One region of the Comamonas sp. DB36 genome, then DNA from elsewhere that is predicted to be linked to it. Evidence: predicted binding sites of a transcription regulator. Region 1 holds the regulator's gene; each other region holds the start of a gene.

The links. Region 1 encodes sigma-54, which starts transcription at its own class of promoters, with help from an activator protein. Its sites were predicted from a motif close to TGGCANGNAANCTGCTTT; they were not measured.
Region 2: the regulator sigma-54 is predicted to act here: its motif matches at 2,041-2,058, upstream of ACSVDO_RS00770 (TorF family putative porin).
Region 3: the regulator sigma-54 is predicted to act here: its motif matches at 2,770-2,787, upstream of atzF (allophanate hydrolase).
Region 4: the regulator sigma-54 is predicted to act here: its motif matches at 2,927-2,944, upstream of nirB (nitrite reductase large subunit NirB).

The regions. Positions count from the first base shown of each region.
Region 1 covers NZ_CP196631.1:4,237,759-4,242,457, forward strand. Annotated here, with positions in the region: gene ACSVDO_RS19845 (THUMP domain-containing class I SAM-dependent RNA methyltransferase) at 1-1,166, opposite strand, end outside; gene ACSVDO_RS19850 (RNA polymerase factor sigma-54) at 1,238-2,809, opposite strand; gene lptB (LPS export ABC transporter ATP-binding protein) at 2,853-3,614, opposite strand; gene lptA (lipopolysaccharide transport periplasmic protein LptA) at 3,625-4,245, opposite strand; gene ACSVDO_RS19865 (thiol:disulfide interchange protein DsbA/DsbL) at 4,410-4,699, opposite strand, start outside.
Region 2 covers NZ_CP196631.1:169,514-174,212, forward strand. Annotated here, with positions in the region: gene ACSVDO_RS00760 (tripartite tricarboxylate transporter substrate binding protein) at 1-916, opposite strand, end outside; gene ACSVDO_RS00765 (IclR family transcriptional regulator) at 1,121-1,870, shown strand; gene ACSVDO_RS00770 (TorF family putative porin) at 2,097-2,798, shown strand; gene glnK (P-II family nitrogen regulator) at 2,842-3,180, shown strand; gene ACSVDO_RS00780 (ammonium transporter) at 3,213-4,661, shown strand.
Region 3 covers NZ_CP196631.1:23,262-27,960, reverse strand. Annotated here, with positions in the region: gene ACSVDO_RS00130 (IS110 family RNA-guided transposase) at 1-127, shown strand, start outside; gene ACSVDO_RS00125 (GntR family transcriptional regulator) at 223-900, opposite strand; gene atzF (allophanate hydrolase) at 933-2,735, opposite strand; gene pcaC (4-carboxymuconolactone decarboxylase) at 2,855-3,253, shown strand; gene ACSVDO_RS00110 (TOBE domain-containing protein) at 3,269-3,484, opposite strand; gene ACSVDO_RS00105 (LLM class flavin-dependent oxidoreductase) at 3,526-4,699, opposite strand, start outside.
Region 4 covers NZ_CP196632.1:316,582-321,280, reverse strand. Annotated here, with positions in the region: gene nirD (nitrite reductase small subunit NirD) at 1-169, opposite strand, end outside; gene nirB (nitrite reductase large subunit NirB) at 190-2,748, opposite strand; gene ACSVDO_RS22420 (bifunctional protein-serine/threonine kinase/phosphatase) at 3,213-4,699, shown strand, end outside.

The DNA of each region.
Region 1 (4,699 bases):
ACGCGGCGCGACTCCTTGAGGCGCATCTTGCCGGGCAGCTTGAGGTCGGGCGTGAGCATCCACGCCTGCCAGCCGCTGTAGTTCTTCTTCCAGTGCGAGGCGAGTTCATTGAAGAACTCGACGCCGTCCTCGGTCTGCGCGGTCTCGCGGCCCACCTGCTCCACCTGGCCCATGCGCTCGGCCGCATTGCGGCCCGCGGTGCCGGCCGCGGCGATACGCTCGCCGTAAGGCGGGTTCAGCACCATCACGCCGGGCTGCTCGCTGGGCGGCATGCGCTGCAGCGCATCACCGCCGCGCAGATTCACGGCCCGGGCCACGCCCGCGCGCTCGGCATTGCGTTCGGCGAAATCGACCATGCGGTGCGAGACGTCGGAGCCATAGATGCCCACCGGGCTTTCGCAGATCGCGTCTTCGGCCTGGCGCACGATGGCTTCCCAGACATGGGGCTGGAACGGCACGAGCTTCTCGAACGCAAAGCGGCGCTGGATGCCCGGAGGAATCCTGCAGGCGATCTGCGCGGCCTCGATCACCACCGTGCCGCTGCCGCAGCAGGGGTCGTACAGCGGCTGCGGATTGTCGCCATGCGGGTCCCAGCCGGTGGCGGCAATCATTGCCGCGGCCAGCGTTTCCTTGAGCGGGGCATCGCCCTTGTCTTCGCGCCAGCCGCGCTTGAACAGCGCTTCGCCCGAAGTGTCCATGTAGATGGTTGCCTCGTCCGTGGTCAAGTGCAGGTGCACGCGCACGTCGGGATAACGGGTCTCGACGTCGGGGCGCACGCCGGTCTTGGCGCGGAAGCGGTCGGCGATCGCGTCCTTGACGCGCAGCGCGGCGAAATTCAGGCTGGTCAGCGGGCTGTGCTGGGACGTGACTTCGATCTTGAAGCTCTGGCGCGGAGTGAACCAGATTTCCCAGGCCACTTCGCTGGCCGCGCGGTACAGGTCGTTCTCGTTGCGGTACTGCGAGGTCGACAACTGCACCAGCACGCGCTGCGCGAGCCGGCTGTGCAGGTTGAGCAGCAGCGCATCGCGCCACGAGGCGCGCAGCATCACGCCGCCGCGGCCGACGAGCAGGTCGTGTCCCGTGAGCCCCGTGATACGGTGGGCCTCATCGGCCAGATAGTCCTCAACGCCGGCGGCGCAGGGCAAAAACAGTTGCAGTTGATTCATAGCAGGGGGGCAAGGATACGCGTTTGCCGTGAAGTGCGAACATTCGAGGTCATGTTGCCAGACCCTGGGCGCTACAGCGACTTGCGCAGATTGGCCGGCGCGATCTTCAGCACGTCGCGGTATTTGGCCACGGTGCGGCGCGCGCACTCGATGCCCTGCTCCTTGAGCATGTCGGCCAGCTGGCTGTCCGACAGCGGCTTGAGCGGGTTCTCGGCCGCGACGAACTGCTTGATCAGCGCGCGCACCGCAGTGCTCGACGCATTGCCGCCGGTCTCGGTGCCCAGGCCCGAGCCGAAGAAATACTTGAGTTCATAGGTGCCCATGGGCGTCGACATGTACTTGGCCGTGGTCACGCGGCTGATCGTCGACTCGTGCAGGCCCAGTTCATCGGCGATGTCGCGCAGCACCAGCGGGCGCATCGCGAGTTCGCCATGGGTGAAGAAGTTCTTCTGCCGCTGCACGATGGCCTGCGACACGCGCAGGATGGTGTCGAAGCGCTGCTGAATGTTCTTGATGAACCAGCGCGCCTCCTGCAGCCGCTGCTGCAGTCCCGCATGCCCTTCGCTGCCCTTGTGGCCGCGCAAGGCGTTGGCATAGATGTCGTGCACGCGCAGCCGCGGCATCACGTCGGGGTTGAGCTGCACGCTGAACTGCGGCTGGCCGTCGCCGCTGCTGCGCGCCATCTTGCGCACCAGCACGTCGGGCACGACCAGATTGCGCTCCACGTCGGCAAAGCGCCGGCCGGGCCGGGGCTCCAGCCGCGCGATCAGGGCCATGGCCGCGCGAATGCGTTCGTCGCTCGCGCCGCAGGCCTGCATCAGCCGGCGCACATCGCGCCGGGCCAGCAGGTCCATGGGCTGCTCGCAGATGCGCAGCGCGGTCTGCACGGTCGCGGCGTCGGTGTGTTCGTCATCGCGCGCCGCCAGGTGCTTGAGCTGCAGCGTGAGGCATTCGGCCAGGTTGCGCGCGCCCACGCCCACGGGTTCGAGCGACTGCAGCAGGCGCAGCGCCACGGTGAAATGGTGGACCAGCTCTTCCTGCTCCTCGAGCGCGTCGGGCCCGGCCAGGCCCGCGGCGAGTTCCTCGAGCGGGTCCTCGAGATAGCCATGTTCGTTGAGCGATTCGATCATGAAGCGCAGCGCCGCGCGATCGACATCGCCCAGGCGCAGCGACAGCGCCTGGCGGTGCAGGAAATCGGTCAGCGACTCATGTCCATGTGCCAGATCCTGGGCTTCGGTGTCGTCGTCGCCGCTGCGCGCGCGCGCTTCGCCGCCCCATTCGCTGTCGTCGGGCGCCAGATCGGCGCTGCCGTCGCCTTCCCAATCGGGTGCGGCATCGGCCGCGGCCGTGACTTCGCTGCCGTCGGTTTCGCTGCTGCTGGATTTCTCGCTGGTCGACGCAGTCGATGCGTAGGCGTCGTCGGCATAGTCGTCGCGCTGCGCGGGCACATCGGATTGCGCCAGGCCGAACTCCTCGCGCTCGGCTTCCTCGGTGGTGCGTTCCAGGAACGGATTGTCGTCGAGCATGTGCTCGACTTCCTGGCTCAGCTCCAGCGTCGAGAGCTGCAGCAGCCAGATCGATTGCTGCAGCTGGGGCGTGAGTGCGAGATGCTGCGATACACGTAGAGACAGACCCGGCTTCAACAGCATTCCCCCTCAGACCGACACAAGCTCATGCACATGGCCATCACATCCGGAAGTGCTCGCCGAGGTAGACCCGGCGTACATCGGCGTTTTCCACGATCTCCGCAGGCGTGCCCTGCGCCAGCACATGGCCGTCGCTGATGATGAAGGCGTGATCGCAGATGCCCAGCGTTTCGCGCACGTTGTGATCGGTGATCAGTACACCGATGCCGCGCGCCTTGAGAAAGCCGATGATGCGCTGGATCTCGATCACGGCAATGGGATCGATACCGGCAAAAGGCTCGTCCAGCAGAATGAAGCGCGGCTGGGTCGCCAGCGCACGCGCGATCTCGACGCGCCGGCGTTCGCCGCCCGACAGCGCCAGCGCAGGCGATTCGCGCAGATGGTCAACGCGCAGCTCCTGCAGCAGCGCCAGCAGGCGGCGCTCGATTTCGTCGCGCGTCAGCGGCTTGCCGTCATCGTCGCGCTGCAGTTCGAGCACCGCGCGCACATTGTCTTCGACACTGAGCTTGCGAAAGATCGACGCCTCCTGCGGCAGATACGACAGCCCAAGGCGAGAGCGCTGGTGGATGGGCATGTTGCCCACCGCCTGGCCGTCGATGAAGATGTCGCCGGCATCGCAGCGCACCAGGCCCACGATCATGTAGAACGACGTGGTCTTGCCCGCGCCATTGGGTCCCAGCAGGCCCACGACTTCGCCTTTTTGCACCGCCAGCGAGACGTCCTTGACGACCTTGCGGCTGCCATAGGATTTGGCCAGGTGCTTGACTTCAAGGCGGCTGGATTCGGGCGGGGTTGGGTTCACGGAGCGCGGCTCATTTCTTCGGTTCGATGGTCATGCTGGGACGCAGGTTGGCGGCCGGCGCGGCAGGCGGGGCCGGCGGCTGCTCCTTGGGCGCGAGCACGGCGCGCACCCGCCCTCCCGAAGCCGTGCTGCCGCCGCCTGGCGCACGGGCCTGGCCGTCGACGGTGAACACATCGGTGAGGTTGTTGTAGACGATGACCGCGCCCGTGATCTCGTCGCTCAGCGCCGTGCCGCGGTAGCGGCGCAGTTCGCCGCGGCGTATCAGCTTGACGTTGTCGACCTTGCCGTCGTACTCGATGACTTCGGCCTCGCCTTCGACATACTCATCGGGCTGACCCGGCAAGGTGTCGCGCTTTTGCCGGAAAAACGCGCGCTTGCCCGGTGCCGCGATCACGGTGCCGAACTGATAGCCCTCGGCATCCTGGCGCACGTCGAGCTGCGCGCCGCGCAGCACGATAGTGCCCTTGGTCATCACCACGTTGCCGGTGAAGACACTGGTCTGCTTGAGTTCATCGTGGCGCAGTGCATCGGCCTCGATGTTCATGGGCTTGTTGCGGTCGGCCTTTTCGGCCTGCACCGTGCCGCAGACAAGGGCTGAAAGCAATAGGAGGGGGAGTAGGCGTTTTTTCATGGAGGGCACGAATCTTGCGACCATTGTAGGGCGTGTCACCCATTAATTCGCCACGCCCTGACATGAACCAGGGGATGAAAGGCCGGACAGCCGCAGGCCCGAGCGAAGCGCGCACACAAAAAAGCCCGCGCAAGGCGGGCTGGTGCGGCATGTGCCGGGCGCTATCAGCCCTTGCGGCTCACGGCGATCAGGTGATCGGTCACGCGCAGCACATTGGCCATGTTGCCGGCCATCGTGCCATCGGTGTAGAAGCGCCCGGCCACGCCGATCGAAGGCACGCCTTCGACGTTGTAGTCCTGCTGCAGCTGGGTCGCCTTGCGCACCTGGTTGGACACGGTGAACGAGTTGTAGGCTTCCTTGAACTTGTTCACATCCACGCCCTGCTTGCCGACCCAGGCAAAGATGTCGTCATCCTTGGCCAGGCGGTTGCGCTCGACGTGGATTGCCTGGAACA
Region 2 (4,699 bases), 420 kb from region 1:
CGCCCAGCACATCGCCGCCCTCGAAGCGCAGGCGCTCGGCGGTATCGGCCTGGGCCAGCGCCTGGTTGATCGCCTTGTTGAGCTGCTGCACGATGGCCGGCGGCGTGCCTGCGGGCGCGAGCACGCCGAACCAGGTGATGGCCTCGAAGTCCTTGTAGCCCGACTCGGCCAGCGTGGGCGTCTGGGCCAGCTGTGTCGAACGCTTCTTGGAGGTGACCGCGACGGCGTGCATCTTGCCGTTGCGCACCTGGCCGATCAGCGTGGGAATCGCCGACATGTAGAGATCGATGTTGCCGCTGACCACATCGGTCAGCGCCTGGGCCGCGCCCTTGTAGGGCACATGGCGCAGCTTGATGCCGGCCGCATCCTGGGCCAGCTCGCCCGCGAGGTGGGCCACGGTGCCGTTGCCCGAGTAGCCCAGCGTGATGCCGTCGGGCTTGGCCTTGGCCGCGGCGACGACATCGGCAATGGTCTTGTAGGGCGAGGTGGCGGCCGTGACCATCACGATGGGCGAGGACGAGACCAGCGCCACGGGCGTCAGGTCCTTGAGCGGGTTGTAGGGCAGCTTGGCGTAGAGCGCGGGGTTGATCGCGAGGTTGCTGGTCTGGCCCATGACCAGCGTATAGCCATCGGGCGCGGCCTTGGCCGCGGCATCGACGCCCAGGTTGCCGCCCGCGCCGGGACGGTTGTCGATCACCACCGTCCACTTGTTCATGTCGGTGAGCTTTTGCGCGACGGTGCGCGCAATCATGTCCGTGCCGCCGCCCGGAGGAAAGGGCACGATCAGGCGGATGGGCTTGCTGGGGTAGGCGGCTTGCGCCTGCGCGCTGGCGAAAGGCACGGCGGCGGCGGCCAGGCCCAGGGTGGCGGCGCAAAGAGGCGCGAACAGCGCGCGAAGGCGAGGTGTCGATGTCATGTCTTGTCTCCGTTGATTTATTTATCCGGCTAGCGCAGCGGTGCCGCGGTAGTTGGACGCAGTTTAAAAAAACGTTTCAAGGCATACAATGGCGTTTCGTACAATGAAACGCATTGCACCATGAAGCCTGATTCCAACCCTCTGAAAGCGCCTGCCGTGCGCCAGCCGCGCGCCACCGCGCCGGCCCCGCAAACTCCGCCGGAAATGGCTGCGGCGGTGGAAGATCCCGCGGCTTCGAACGGTTTCGTCACCGCGGTCTCGCGCGCGCTGCAGCTGCTCGAGGCCTATGCGCTGGGCGAGTCCAATCTGTCGCTGGCCGAACTCAGTCGCCGCTGCAACCTGCACAAGACCACGGTGCTGCGGCTGGCGCGCACGCTGGCCCACCATGGCTACATGGTGCAGCGCGAAGACGGCGACTGGCGCCTGGGCCCGGCCGCGGGCTGGCTGGGCGCGCGCTACAAGGCCGGCTTCGACGTGCAGAACGTGCTTGAGCCCGCGTTGCGCGCGCTGACGCTGGCCTGCGGCGAAAGCACGGCGTTCTATGTGCGCGAAGGCAATGCGCGCATCTGCATCATGCGGGTCGAAGGCCCGCAAGCGCTGCGCCACCATGTGCGCATGGGCGAGGAGCTGCCGCTCGACAAGGGCTCGCCGGGGCGCGTGATCCTGGCGTTCTCGGGCGAGCCCGGCCAGCCCTACGAGCAGATCCGCGAGCGCGGCTTCCACCATTCCATAGGCGAGCGCGAGCAGGGCGTGGCGACGGTCTCGGCGCCGGTGTTCGGCATGCACTGGCGGCTGTTCGGCTCGGTCTGCATCTCCGGGCCCGCGTCGCGCCTGCCCGAGTCCAAGCTTGAAACCATGGCGCAGATGCTGCTCAAGACCGCGAACCAGCTGTCGTATGCGCTTGCGGGCACGACGGGCACCTCGGCGGTGCGCACTTCGCACTGGCACCCGTGAGCGGGTGGCCGCGCCGCGGGCCTGGGCGGCCCCGTGCGGCCTTGCCGTCCATTTTGGTGCATCCCCGCCATGGCGCGGCGCCCGGTTTCTGCACCAATACGGTGCGATCGCCTGGTCCGGCTGCGCCGCGTCCCGGCCCATGCACCGTGGCGACGTAGATCAAGCCCGGTTGGCACAGTTCATGCTTTTCACCGTTTGTCGAAAATTTTTACAACTGGAGAGCCTCATGTCCCGTGCTTGGATGAAGACCGTCGGTGTTGCTTTTGTCGCCGCTCTGCCCATGTTGGCCAGCGCCCAGCTGACCGCCAATGTCAGCCTGACCAGCAATTACAAGTTCCGTGGGCAGGACCAGGATGCCAGCCGCACCAAGGCGGTCAAGCCTGCGCTGCAAGGCGGCTTCGACTACAGCTTCGGCGAGTCCGGCTGGTACGTGGGCAACTGGAACTCCAGCGTCGACTGGGTGCCGGGCAACTCGCTTGAAAGCGACTTCTACGGCGGCTACAAGTTCGAAGCCGGCGGCGTGGCCTGGGATCTGGGTGCGTTGAGCTACGTGTACTCGGGCGGCAGCGTCGCCAACACGACCGAGCTGTACGCGGGCGCCGGCTTCGGCCCGCTGACCGCCAAGTATTCGCACACCGTGTCGAAGAAGTACTTCGGCTTCGAAGGCGGGCGCAACACCGGCTACTTCAACCTGGCGTTTGCCCAGGAAGTCGCCCCCAAGGTGACGTTCAAGGCGGCCGTGGGTTACACCCGCTTCGCCAGCGACGTCCAGGGCGTGCCCAACTATGTCGACTACAGCGTGGGCGCGGCCTACGACTTCGGCGACGGCCTGTCGCTCGGCGGTGCACTGGTTGGTGCCAACAAGAAAAACTTCTTTGGCGATGTGAACAAGAACCGCTTTATTGTCACACTGACCAAGGCCCTGTAACCGCGAGGGCGCCCGGCGCGCCCTCCCCCCGGAGGAATGAATCATGAAAATGGTGACCGCCATCATCAAACCCTTCAAGCTCGATGAAGTGCGCGAAGCACTTTCCGACATCGGCGTGCAGGGCATTACCGTGACCGAAGTCAAAGGCTTTGGTCGGCAAAAAGGCCATACTGAGCTGTACCGCGGCGCGGAATACGTGGTCGACTTTCTGCCCAAGCTGAAGATCGAAGCCGCGATCGCCGACGACATGGTCGACCGCGCGCTCGAAGCGATTGAAGCCGCAGCCCGCACCGGCAAGATCGGCGACGGCAAGATCTTTGTCTCCCACCTCGAGCAGGTGGTGCGCATCCGTACCGGCGAGACCGGCCAGGAAGCCCTTTAAGGCCTGCGTTCGTACCGATCAGAAAGATTGACATGAAAAAACTGCTTGCTTCCCTTTGCCTGGGCCTGAGCCTGCTGTCGGGCGGTGTCGCCCTGGCGCAGACTCCGGCTGCCGAGGCTCCGGGCGTCGCCACGCCCGCGGTGACCGCCGCTGCCGAACCCGCTGCCGCGGCTCCCGCGCCCGAAGCTGCGGCTGCCCCGGCTGCGGCTGCTGCGCCGGAAGCCGCTGCGGTGGCGGCCCCGGCTGCCGCCGAGGAAACTCCCGTGCTCAACTCCGGCGATACCGCCTGGATGCTGACTTCGACCGTGCTCGTGATCCTGATGATCATCCCCGGCCTGGCGCTGTTCTACGGCGGCCTGGGCCGCTCCAAGAACATGCTGTCGGTGCTGATGCAGGTCTTCGTGATCTTCTCGCTGATCACCGTGCTGTGGGTGGTCTACGGCTACACGCTGGCTTTCGGCGGCGAAGGCAAGTTCTTCGGCGGCTTCGACAAGCTGTTCCTCAAGGGCATCACGGCCGACACGCTGTCGAGCGCGCTCAAGACCATTCCCGAATATGTGTTCGTGTCCTTCCAGGCCACGTTCGCGGCCATCACCGTGGCGTTGATCGTCGGCTCGTTCGCCGAGCGCATCAAGTTCGCCGCCGTGCTGATCTTCGCCGTGCTGTGGTTCACGTTCAGCTACATCCCCATGGCCCACATGGTCTGGGGCGGTGGTCTGCTGGCGGCTGACGGCGCGCTGGACTTCGCTGGCGGCACCGTGGTGCACATCAACGCCGGTATCGCCGGTCTGGTCGGTGCCTACGTTCTGGGCAAGCGCCTGGGCTTCGGCAAGGAATCGATGGCCCCGCACAGCCTGACGCTGAGCATGGTCGGTGCCTCCTTGCTGTGGGTGGGCTGGTTCGGCTTCAACGCCGGCTCGGCAGGCGCCGCCAACGGCATCGCCGGTCTGGCCTTCGTCAACACCATCGTCGCCACCGGCGCCGCCACCCTGTCGTGGCTCGCTGCCGAAGCGCTGCACAAGGGCAAGGCGTCGATGCTGGGTGCGATCTCGGGTGCGGTCGCCGGCCTGGTGGCCATCACTCCCGCCGCCGGTTTTGTCGGTCCCATGGGCGCCATCGTGATGGGCCTGATCGTCGGCCCTCTGTGCGTCTGGGGCGTCGGTGGTCTCAAGCGCATGCTGGGTGCTGACGATGCGTTCGACGTGTTCGGCGTGCACGGTGTCGGCGGCATCGTCGGCGCGATCCTGACCGGCGTGTTCTGCGCAGCCAGCCTGGGCGGCATCGAGCCAGCGAACTACTCCATGGGCCACCAGGTCTGGGTCCAGGTCAAGAGCGTGCTCGTGACCCTGGTCTGGTCCGGTGTCGTGGCCTTCGTGTCCTACAAGGTGGCGGATCTTCTGGTGGGCCTGCGGGTCAGCGAAGAAGAAGAGCGCCAAGGTCTGGACATCAGCTCGCACGGCGAAACCGCCTACGTGCGCTAAAGCCCGGGCTGCGGCCCGGCACAGACGGCCATGTCTGG
Region 3 (4,699 bases), 280 kb from region 1:
GCGCAAAAAGGGATTGAGCACGACAGCTGCGCTGATCGTGCTTGCTCGAAAACTGCTGCGTGTAGCGTTCGCGCTGTTCAAGCAGAAAAGCTGCTTCGATGGTTCACGGATGGCGGTAAACGCTTGACGAAAACCATAGAACCTCAGGACGAACGGGAAACGTGTTGGTGCCGAGCCGGCCTCGTCCAACCATGAACGGACTGCCCTACAGCAAATGGCGAATCAAGCCGCGACCCGTCCCTGCCTGGCCGCCTGCAGCGTATGCAGCGTGATCTTCTTGACTTCGTCGCGGCTCACGGCGATGTGCTTTTGCAGCAGCGCCTTGGTCGCTGCGGTGTCGCGTTGCAGCAGCGTCTGCAGGATCAGCGCATGTTCGTTGTAGGCCGCTTCGATGCGGTAGTTGCGCGTGAATTCCAGGCGCCGCACCACGCGTATGCGTTCGGTCAGATCGCAGTGGATGCGCGCCATCTCGAGATTGCCGCTGGCATGCACCAGTGCCATGTGAAAGGCTTCGTCCATCTGCGAGACTTCGGCGCAGGCGGCCAGGCGCTGGGACGGATCGACGCACCACAGCGTGCACAGCGGCGCCAGCCTTTGCGCAAGATCGGGCGCCGCGCCCAGCAGGTCTATGGCCGCGCATTCGAGCACCGAGCGCACGTCGTAGAGCTGCTCGAACACATTGAAGTCGATGCTGTTGACCAGCCAGCCGAGCTTGGGCATGACCGAGATGTAGCCCTCGCGCTGCAGCCGCACCAAGGCCTCGCGAATCGGCGTGCGGCTCATGCCCAGCAGCGCGCTGACTTCGTTTTCGCTGAAGCGGTCGCCGGGAACGAAATGGAAGTTGTCTAGCGCCTGCTTGAGCTGGGTGTATGCCGATGCGGCAAGGCTGGTCTGGGCCACGGGAGTCTCCTGGTTTCTTGTAGTGTGACGGTCTAGTGCAGGCTGTTGCAATACGCGCGCCAGCCGCCGAAATCCGTGATGTCGGTCGCCTGGGCCAGCGCCTGGCCTTCGCAGATGAAGCCCTTGCAGCTTGCACCGCTGGCCAGCGTGACCGAGCCGATTCCCAGCGGCGCCGGCACGCCGGCGACAAAGCGGCCGAAATGGGCCAGCGGCATCTCCCAGACTTCGACGGCAATCGCGGCGCCGCCTTCTGCACCAGCGGCCACGCGCGCCAGTCCCGGCTTGGGCGGCACCGTGGCTTGCAGCGCATACAGGCGGTAGCTGGCGCTGGTGTGCGTGGCTTCGACGAAGCGCGCGCCGCAGGACTGCAGCTCGTGGTTGAGCGGCATGCCGCGCAGATGTGCGCCGACCACGGCCACCTTGACCATTTCGCCGTGCGCGGCCACGTTCCAGGTGACGGGCGCTGCGCCGGCAACGGCACGCAGACCCGTGACGCCCGCGGGCAGTCCGGCCTGCTGCTCGAGTTGCGCGGCCCAGCGCACCAGATCGGGCTCGCACCAGCCGGGTGCAATCAGCGTGATGCCGAACGGCAGGCCGTCGGGCAGGCGGCTCGCGGGAATGGCGATGGCCGACCAGCCCAGCAGGTTCACGAAGTTGGTATAGACGCCCATTTCCGAGTTGACGGCAATCGGCTCGGCCATGACTTCATCGATGCGCGGATGGCGCGGCGCCGTGGGCACGCACAGCACATCCCACTGCTGCCAGATCTTTTCGGCCTGCTGCCTGAGTTCCTGCAGCCGGTACTGCGCGGCGAATGTGTCGGCGGCGGAAAACCGCTGGGCCACGTCGAGCACGCTGCGCACCACGGGCAGCATCTTGTCGGGCTGGCCTTCGTAGATGCTGCGCGCGCCGACCACGCGTTCCGCGACCCAGGGGCCCTGGTACAGCAGTTCGGCGACTTCAAACAGTGTGTCGAAGGCAATGTCCTGCAGCTGCGCGGTCTGGGCCTGCAGCTGCGCCGAGAAATCGGCAAATGCGGTTTCGTAGCTGGCCGACAGCTTGCGGCCCGCGGGCGTGGCCACGCGCAGCTGCGCCAGCGGCTTGTGGGCCGGCGCCATCGGGCGGGGCCGGGAGTAGGCATCGTCCGCGTCCAGGCCTTCCATCAGCGCCATGACGCGCGCGCTGTCCGCAACGGTGCATGCGAGCACGCCAATGCAGTCCAGCGTGCGGCAGGCAGGCACCAAACCGGTGCCGCTGACTGCACCCGGCGTGGGTTTGAGTCCCACGATCTGGTTGAAGCCTGCGGGAATGCGGCCCGAGCCCGCGGTGTCGGTCGACAGCGCAAAAGGCACGAGACCGCGCGCGACCACCGAGGCCGAGCCCGAGCTAGAGCCGCCACTGACCAGGACGGGATCAAACGTGTTGGGCACCACGCCATACGGCGAGCGCGTGCCGACCAGGCCGGTCGCGAACTGGTCGAGGTTGGTCTTGCCCAGCACGATGGCGCCGGCATTCTTCAGGCGCTGGACGGCAAATGCATCGCTTTGCGCTTCATAGGCAAATGCTTCGCAGGCCGCGGTGGTGCGAAAGCCCGCAACGTCGATGTTGTCCTTGACCGCGAAGGGCACGCCGTACAGCGGCAGCTGCTCGCGTCCTACGGCCTGCTCCAGCGCGGCAAGCGCTTCGATCTGGCGCTGCAGTTGCTCAGCGCTGGCAATGCTTATCCATGCCGTGTCGCCGGCCTCGCACGCCTGCCGCTGCGGCTCCAGCAGGTCGGCGGGGCTTGCGCCCCGGGCGTATGCATTCTTCCAGTCTTCTATGGTGCCGATCAGCATGATGAATACCCTGATGTATACAAGATGCTGAGATAAAGCAGTTTGTGTGCCAGCCTTCGGTGCTTCGACAGATGTCGGTCAAACGGGGAAAATGAGCACGATTCAACCCAGGAGATTTCATGACCCGTCCCTACGCCCCCAAGAATCAGGCGCTGTTTGATCAAGGCCTTGCCACGCGCCGCGAAGTGCTGGGCGCTGAATACGTCGATGCTTCCATCAGGAACGCCACCGACTTCAATATCGACATGCAGGAAATGGTCACGCAGAACTGCTGGGGCGATGTCTGGAACCGGCCGGGCCTGGAGCGCAAGTCGCGCTCCTTGCTCAACCTGGCCATGCTGACGGCGCTCAACCGCCCGCACGAACTCAAGCTGCATGTGCGCGGCGCGATCAACAACGGCGTGACCAAGGACGAGATCAAGGAAGTGTTCCTGCAGGCCGGAATCTACTGCGGCGTGCCGGCGGCAATTGACGCCTTCCGCGTCGCGGCGGAAGTGTTCAAGGAAATGGATATCTGAGAGGCCACGCCGGCTTCAGAGCTTGGCGATGGATACCTCCGTGGACTTGACGAGGGCCACGACTTCCGAGCCTATGACCAGCTTGAGGTCATCGACCGAGCGCGTGGTGATCACCGAGGTCACCACGCCCCAGGGCGTCTGCACGTCGACTTCGGAGACGACATCGCCGCGGATGATTTCGCGCACCTTGCCCTTGAACTGATTGCGAACGTTGATGGCTTGAATGGTCATGATGTGTGTCTGCGGTCGGAGGTGAGGAGATAAGCGGGAATTCAGGCGGCCAGGGCTTGTGCCCGCGCCCGCGCCGCCGGGTGCTGGGGACGCGCCAGGCCCAGATGCTCGCGCAGCGTGCGGCCTTCGTACTCGGTGCGAAACAGCCCGCGGCGGCGCAGCTCGGGCAGCACCAGCTCGATGAAATCATCGAGGCCGCCGGGGAACCACGGGCCCATGATGTTGAAGCCGTCGGCTCCGCCTTCCTCGAACCATTGCTGCAGCTGGTCGGCAATGGTTTTGGGCGTGCCCACGACCTGCTGGTGGCCGCGCGCACCCGCGATCCTGAGGTACAGCTGGCGAATCGTCAGGCCGTCGCGGCGCGCCAGATCGATCAGCAGGCGCTGGCGGCTTTGCGGGCCTTCGGTCGGCGGCAGCTCGGGCAGCGGGCCATCGACGGGGTAGCCCGAAAGGTCCACGCCGCCGGAAATTCCCGCGAGCAGCGACAGCCCCACCACCGGGTCGATCAGCGACTGCAGCTGCTCGAACTTGGCCTCGGCCTCCTCCTGGGTGCGGCCGACAATGGGAAAGATGCCGGGCATGATCTTCACGTCATCGGGGTGGCGGCCGTAGTGCTGCACGCGGGCCTTGATGTCGGCATAGAAGCCTTGCGCCTCGGCAAAGGTCTGGTGGGCGACAAAGATCACTTCGGCGGTGCGCGCCGCGAGTTCGCGCCCGTCTTCTGACGCACCCGCCTGCACCACCACCGGCCGGCCCTGGGGCGAGCGCGCGACATTGAGCGGGCCGCGCACCTGGAAGTGCGTGCCCCGGTGGTTCAGCGGGTGCAGCTTGTCGGCGTCGAAATAGCTGCCGCTGGCCTTGTCGCGCACGAAGGCGTCGTCTTCCCAGCTGTCCCACAGGCCCGTGACGACATCGTGGAACTCGGCCGCGCGGCGGTAGCGGTCGGCATGCGCGTACTGGTCGGCGCGGTTGAAGTTCAGCGCCTCGGCTTTGGTGGCCGAAGTCACCAAATTCCAGCCCGCGCGCCCGCCCGAAATCTGATCGAGCGAGGCGAACTTGCGCGCCAGGTTGTAGGGCTCGTGGTAGCTCGTGGAAGCGGTCGCGATCAGGCCTATGCGGTCGGTCACGGCGGCCAGCGCCGACAGCAGCGTCAGCGGCTCGAACTGGTCGCTGCGTGCGGTGCGCGCCAGCGCCTCGATGTTCTCGGAGCGCACG
Region 4 (4,699 bases), on a different replicon from region 1:
TGTCGAGGGCGTAGAGGCTGCCGTTGGCGAGGCGGAAGATGGCGATCTGGGTGCTGCCGATCAGCGCGCAGACGCCGGTGTCGGGCCAGATGTCTTCCACCGCGCAGATGCGGTGCCAGCCGGAATCAAGTTCCGGGGCGAGTTCGCTGGCGTGGGCTAGTGCGTTCATGGGGCGTTCTCCGAATAGTTCTAGGCAATGGCTTCTTCGACCAGGGGAATGCCTTTGAGGCCGCTGCGTTTCTCGATGTCGGTCGCGGGGCGGATCTGGCCGCGCTCCTGCACGAAGACCACGTTGGCGTCGCCCGCGTCGCTGTTGACGAAGGTGCGCAGGCGGCGCACGACGGCCGGGTCATCGACGGCTTTCTTCCATTCGCAGGCGTAGGTGCCGACCACATGCGCCATCTGCGCCTCGAGTTCGTCGGCCAGGCCCAGGCTGTCGGCTATGACGACTTCCTTGAGATAGGCCAGCCCGCCTTCGAGGTTGTCGCGCCAGGTGCTGGTGCGCTGCAGGCGATCGGCGGTGCGGATGTAGAACATCAGGAAACGGTCGATGTAGCGGATCAGCATCTCCTTGGACAGGTCGGAGGCGATCAGCTCGGCATGGCGCGGCTTCATGCCGCCGTTGCCGCAGACATAGAGGTTCCAGCCCTTGTCGGTGGCGATGATGCCCACGTCCTTGCCCTGGGCCTCGGCGCATTCGCGCGTGCAGCCGGAGACGCCGAACTTGATCTTGTGCGGCGAGCGCAGGCCCTTGTAGCGGTTCTCGAGCTCGATTGCCAGGCCCACGCTGTCGTCCACGCCGTAGCGGCACCAGGTCGAGCCCACGCAGCTCTTGACGGTGCGCAGCGACTTGCCGTAGGCATGGCCCGACTCGAAGCCCGCGTCCACGAGTTCGCGCCAGATCAGCGGCAGCTCGTGCACCTGGGCGCCGAACATGTCGATGCGCTGGCCGCCGGTGATCTTGGTGTAGAGGCCGTAGTGCTTGGCGACCTGGCCGATGACGATCAGCTGGTCGGGCGTGATCTCGCCCGCGGCCACGCGCGGCACGATGGAATAGGTGCCGTCCTTCTGGATATTGCCCAGGAAGTAGTCGTTGCTGTCCTGCAGCGGCGCGCCGTTGCGGTCAAGAACGAAGTCGTTCCAGCAGCTCGCCAGGATGTTCGCGGCCGTGGGCTTGCAGATGTCGCAGCCCTGGCCCTTGCCGTGCTGGGCCAGCAGCTGCGCGAAGGTGCGGATTTCGCCTACGCGCACCAGGTGGTAGAGCTCCTGGCGCGAGTACGGGAAATGCTCGCACAGGTGGTTGTTCACGGCCACGCCCTGGCGCTTGAGTTCGGCCTTGAGCACCTGGGTGACCAGGGGCACGCAGCCGCCGCAGGACGTCCCGGCCTTGGTGCAGGCTTTAAGATCGCCAATGTTCTGCACTCCGCCCGCGATCGCCGCGCACAGCTGGCCCTTGCTGACGTTGTTGCACGAGCACAGCACGGCGGCGTCGGGCAGCGCGTCCACGCCCAGGCCGGGCTTGGCCGCGCCATCGGTGGCCGGCAGTATCAGCAGGCCGGGCGATGCGGGCAGGGGCATGGCGTTGAGCGCCATCTGCAGCAGCGTGCCGTATTCCGACGCATCGCCCACCAGCACCGCGCCCAGCAGGCGCTTGCCGTCCTCGCTGACGACGATCTTCTTGTAGACCTGCAGCAGTTCGTCGGTGTAGCTGAAGTTGCGGCAGCCCGGCGCCCGGCCCAGCGCGTCGCCGATGCTCGCCACGTCCACGCCCATCAGCTTGAGCTTGGTGCTCATGTCGGCGCCGCGAAACGCCGCGTCCACGTCACCGGCCAGATGGCCGGCGGCGACGCGCGCCATGTCGTAGCCCGGCGCGACCAGGCCGAACACCTGCTCCTGCCAGGCCGCGCATTCGCCAATCGCGTAGATGTCGTGGTCGCTGGTGCGGCAGTGGTCGTCGACGACGATGCCGCCGCGCGGGCCCAGCGCCAGCAGACTCTGGCGCGCGAGTTCGTCGCGCGGGCGAATGCCGGCCGAGAACACGATCATGTCGGTCTCGAGGTAGCTGCCGTCGGCAAACACCATGCGGTGGCGCGCCGTCGCGCCGTCGGTGATCTCCACCGTGTTGCGGCTGGTGTGCACCTGCACGCCCAGCGCCTCGATCTTGGTGCGCAGCACGCGCCCGCCGCCTTCGTCGACCTGGACCATCATCAGCCGCGGCGCGAACTCCACCACATGGGTCTGCAGGCCCATGTCGCGCAGCGCCTTGGCGCATTCCAGGCCCAGCAGGCCACCGCCCACCACCACGCCGCTCTTGGACTTGGCGCCCGAGGCCAGCATGCCTTCGAGGTCTTCGATGGTGCGGTAGACAAAGCAATGCGGCCGGTCGCGGCCGGGAACGCCCGGAACGAAAGGCGACGAGCCCGTGGCCAGCACCAGCTTGTCATAGGCCAGCTCCTCTCCATCGGCGAGCTGCAGCGTGTGGTTGCGGCGCTCTATCGAGGCGACGCGCGCGTTGAGCCGCAGCGTGAGGCCGGGGCGGTCGTAGAAGCCCGCCGGCACCAGCGACAGATCGTCGGCGCCGCGGCCGCTGAAGAAGTCTGACAGGTGCACGCGGTCGTAGGCCGGGCGCGGCTCCTCCCCAAGCACGGTGACTTCGAGGCCGGCCGCGGGCAGGTCGGGATGGCGTTCGATCAGGGCTTCGACATAGCGGTGGCCCACCATGCCATTGCCGGCAATCAACAACTTCATCGGTTTTTTATCGGTCGCGTGGGGCATGCGACTTCCTTCGACGGTGGTGGAGCGCTGTGCTCCGGTTCGAAAAAAAAGGCGCCCGCAACGGATACAGGCACGGAGTGCACTGGAAAAGTTGCGGACGCCTTTGTCCTGGGTGACGAGGGCATCGCTACCCCGCATCGTCGGGATGGGTCAAGCAGGTTTTGTGCCAGGAGGTACTTGCTTGCTTTTCTAGGGCAGGCCGTTCATCCTTAGACGCGGCCGGCGAGGCAGGCTCACCACGAACGGGGAGAAGAAGTGGAAGCCGCTGCCGGGATTCCGTTCGGCCTGAGATTGTCGAAGGATGGACGGCCTGCCATCGAGATAGGCGAAGTGCACAAGAACACGCACCCGCATGCATCAATGCAGTGCAAGCCACGCGCACCACGCACCGTTTCGGGCACGCCCCGCCACGCGTTTTCCTGGTCACAATCACTCCCATGCCTTTTGAACTCGACATTGGATGGGTCTCGCGCCCCGGACGCGCAGCGGTGAACGAAGACTTTGCCGCGGTGCAGATGCCGGGCGACGGCGCCGGCATGCTGGCTGCCGTGGCCGATGGCGTGAGCGCCGGCGGCTGGGGGCGCGAAGCCGCGCAGACCACGGTGACGAGTCTGGCCAATGACTTCTTCTGCACGCCAGCCACCTGGGAGCCGACGGTGGCGCTGGACCGCATCATCGGCGCGCAGAACGCCTGGCTCTACGGCGTCAATCGGCGGCGCCAGCCCGCCTATGGACTGACCACGCTGACGGCGCTGGTGCTGCGCGGCCAGAGCTATACGCTGGCGCATGTGGGCGATACGCGCGCCTATCTGCTGCGCCAGGGGCAGATCGAGCAGCTGACCGAAGACCATGTGATGGGCGGCGTCGACTTCGCCCACAGACTCACGCGCGCCATAGGCCTGGAAGACCGCGTGACCATCGATTACCGCCAGGGCGAGGTGCTGGCCGGCGACATCTTCGTGCTGCTGTCCGACGGCATCCACAACGACATCCGCCCGCGGCAGATCGCGCAGTGGGCGGCAGAAGACCCGGCCCAGGCGCTGGCCGAGCGCCTGGCCGAGGCCGCCGAGCGCCAGGGCAGCCGCGACAACCTCAGCGCCGTGGTGGTGCGCGTGCTGGGCGTCAACGATGCCACGCTCGAGGACACCACGCGCCGCGCCCAGGCCCTGCCCGCATTGCCGCTGCTCAAACCCGGCGCAGTCGTTGACGGCCTGCGCGTCGAGGGCCTGGCGGCCGACAGCGGCATCTACCGCGTCTACCGCGTGCTGCATGCAGCCAGCGGCCAGCAGTTCGCGCTCAAGACCCTGCACCCGCAGCGCGCGCATGACCGCCACGAATGGGCGGCGCTGGCGCACGAAGCCTGGGTCGCGCGCCATCTGCAGACCGGGCCCACGGCCCAGCATCTGGTGCGGCTGCACGCGCCGCTGGTCGCCGAGCCTTCGGCCTTCTATCTGCTGTATGAGTGGCTGGACGGCGAGACGCTGGCGCAGTGGATAGAGCAAAAGCACAGGCCCAATGTGGCGCAGGTGCTGGCGATTGCCCAGCAGGCCGCGCGCGTGCTCGGCGGACTGCACCGCCAGGGCGTGATACACCGCGATGTGAAGCCGGCCAATCTGCATTACGGCCGTGACGGCCAGCTGCGCCTGCTTGACCTGGGCGTGGCGCTGACCGGGCGCGAGCCCGAGGCCGTGCGCACGCTGCACGCGGGCACGGCCAGCTATGTCAATCCCGAGCAATGGGACGACCCGCCGCTGCCCGCCGATGCCGGCACCGATCTGTTCGCGCTGGGCGTGACGCTCTATCAGCTGCTCACGGGTGGCCGACTGCCCTACGGCGAAGTCATTGCCTACCAGCGCGGGCGCTACTGGCGCGACCCGGTGGCGCCGAGCCGGCACAACCCGCAGGTGCCGATCTGGCTGGACGC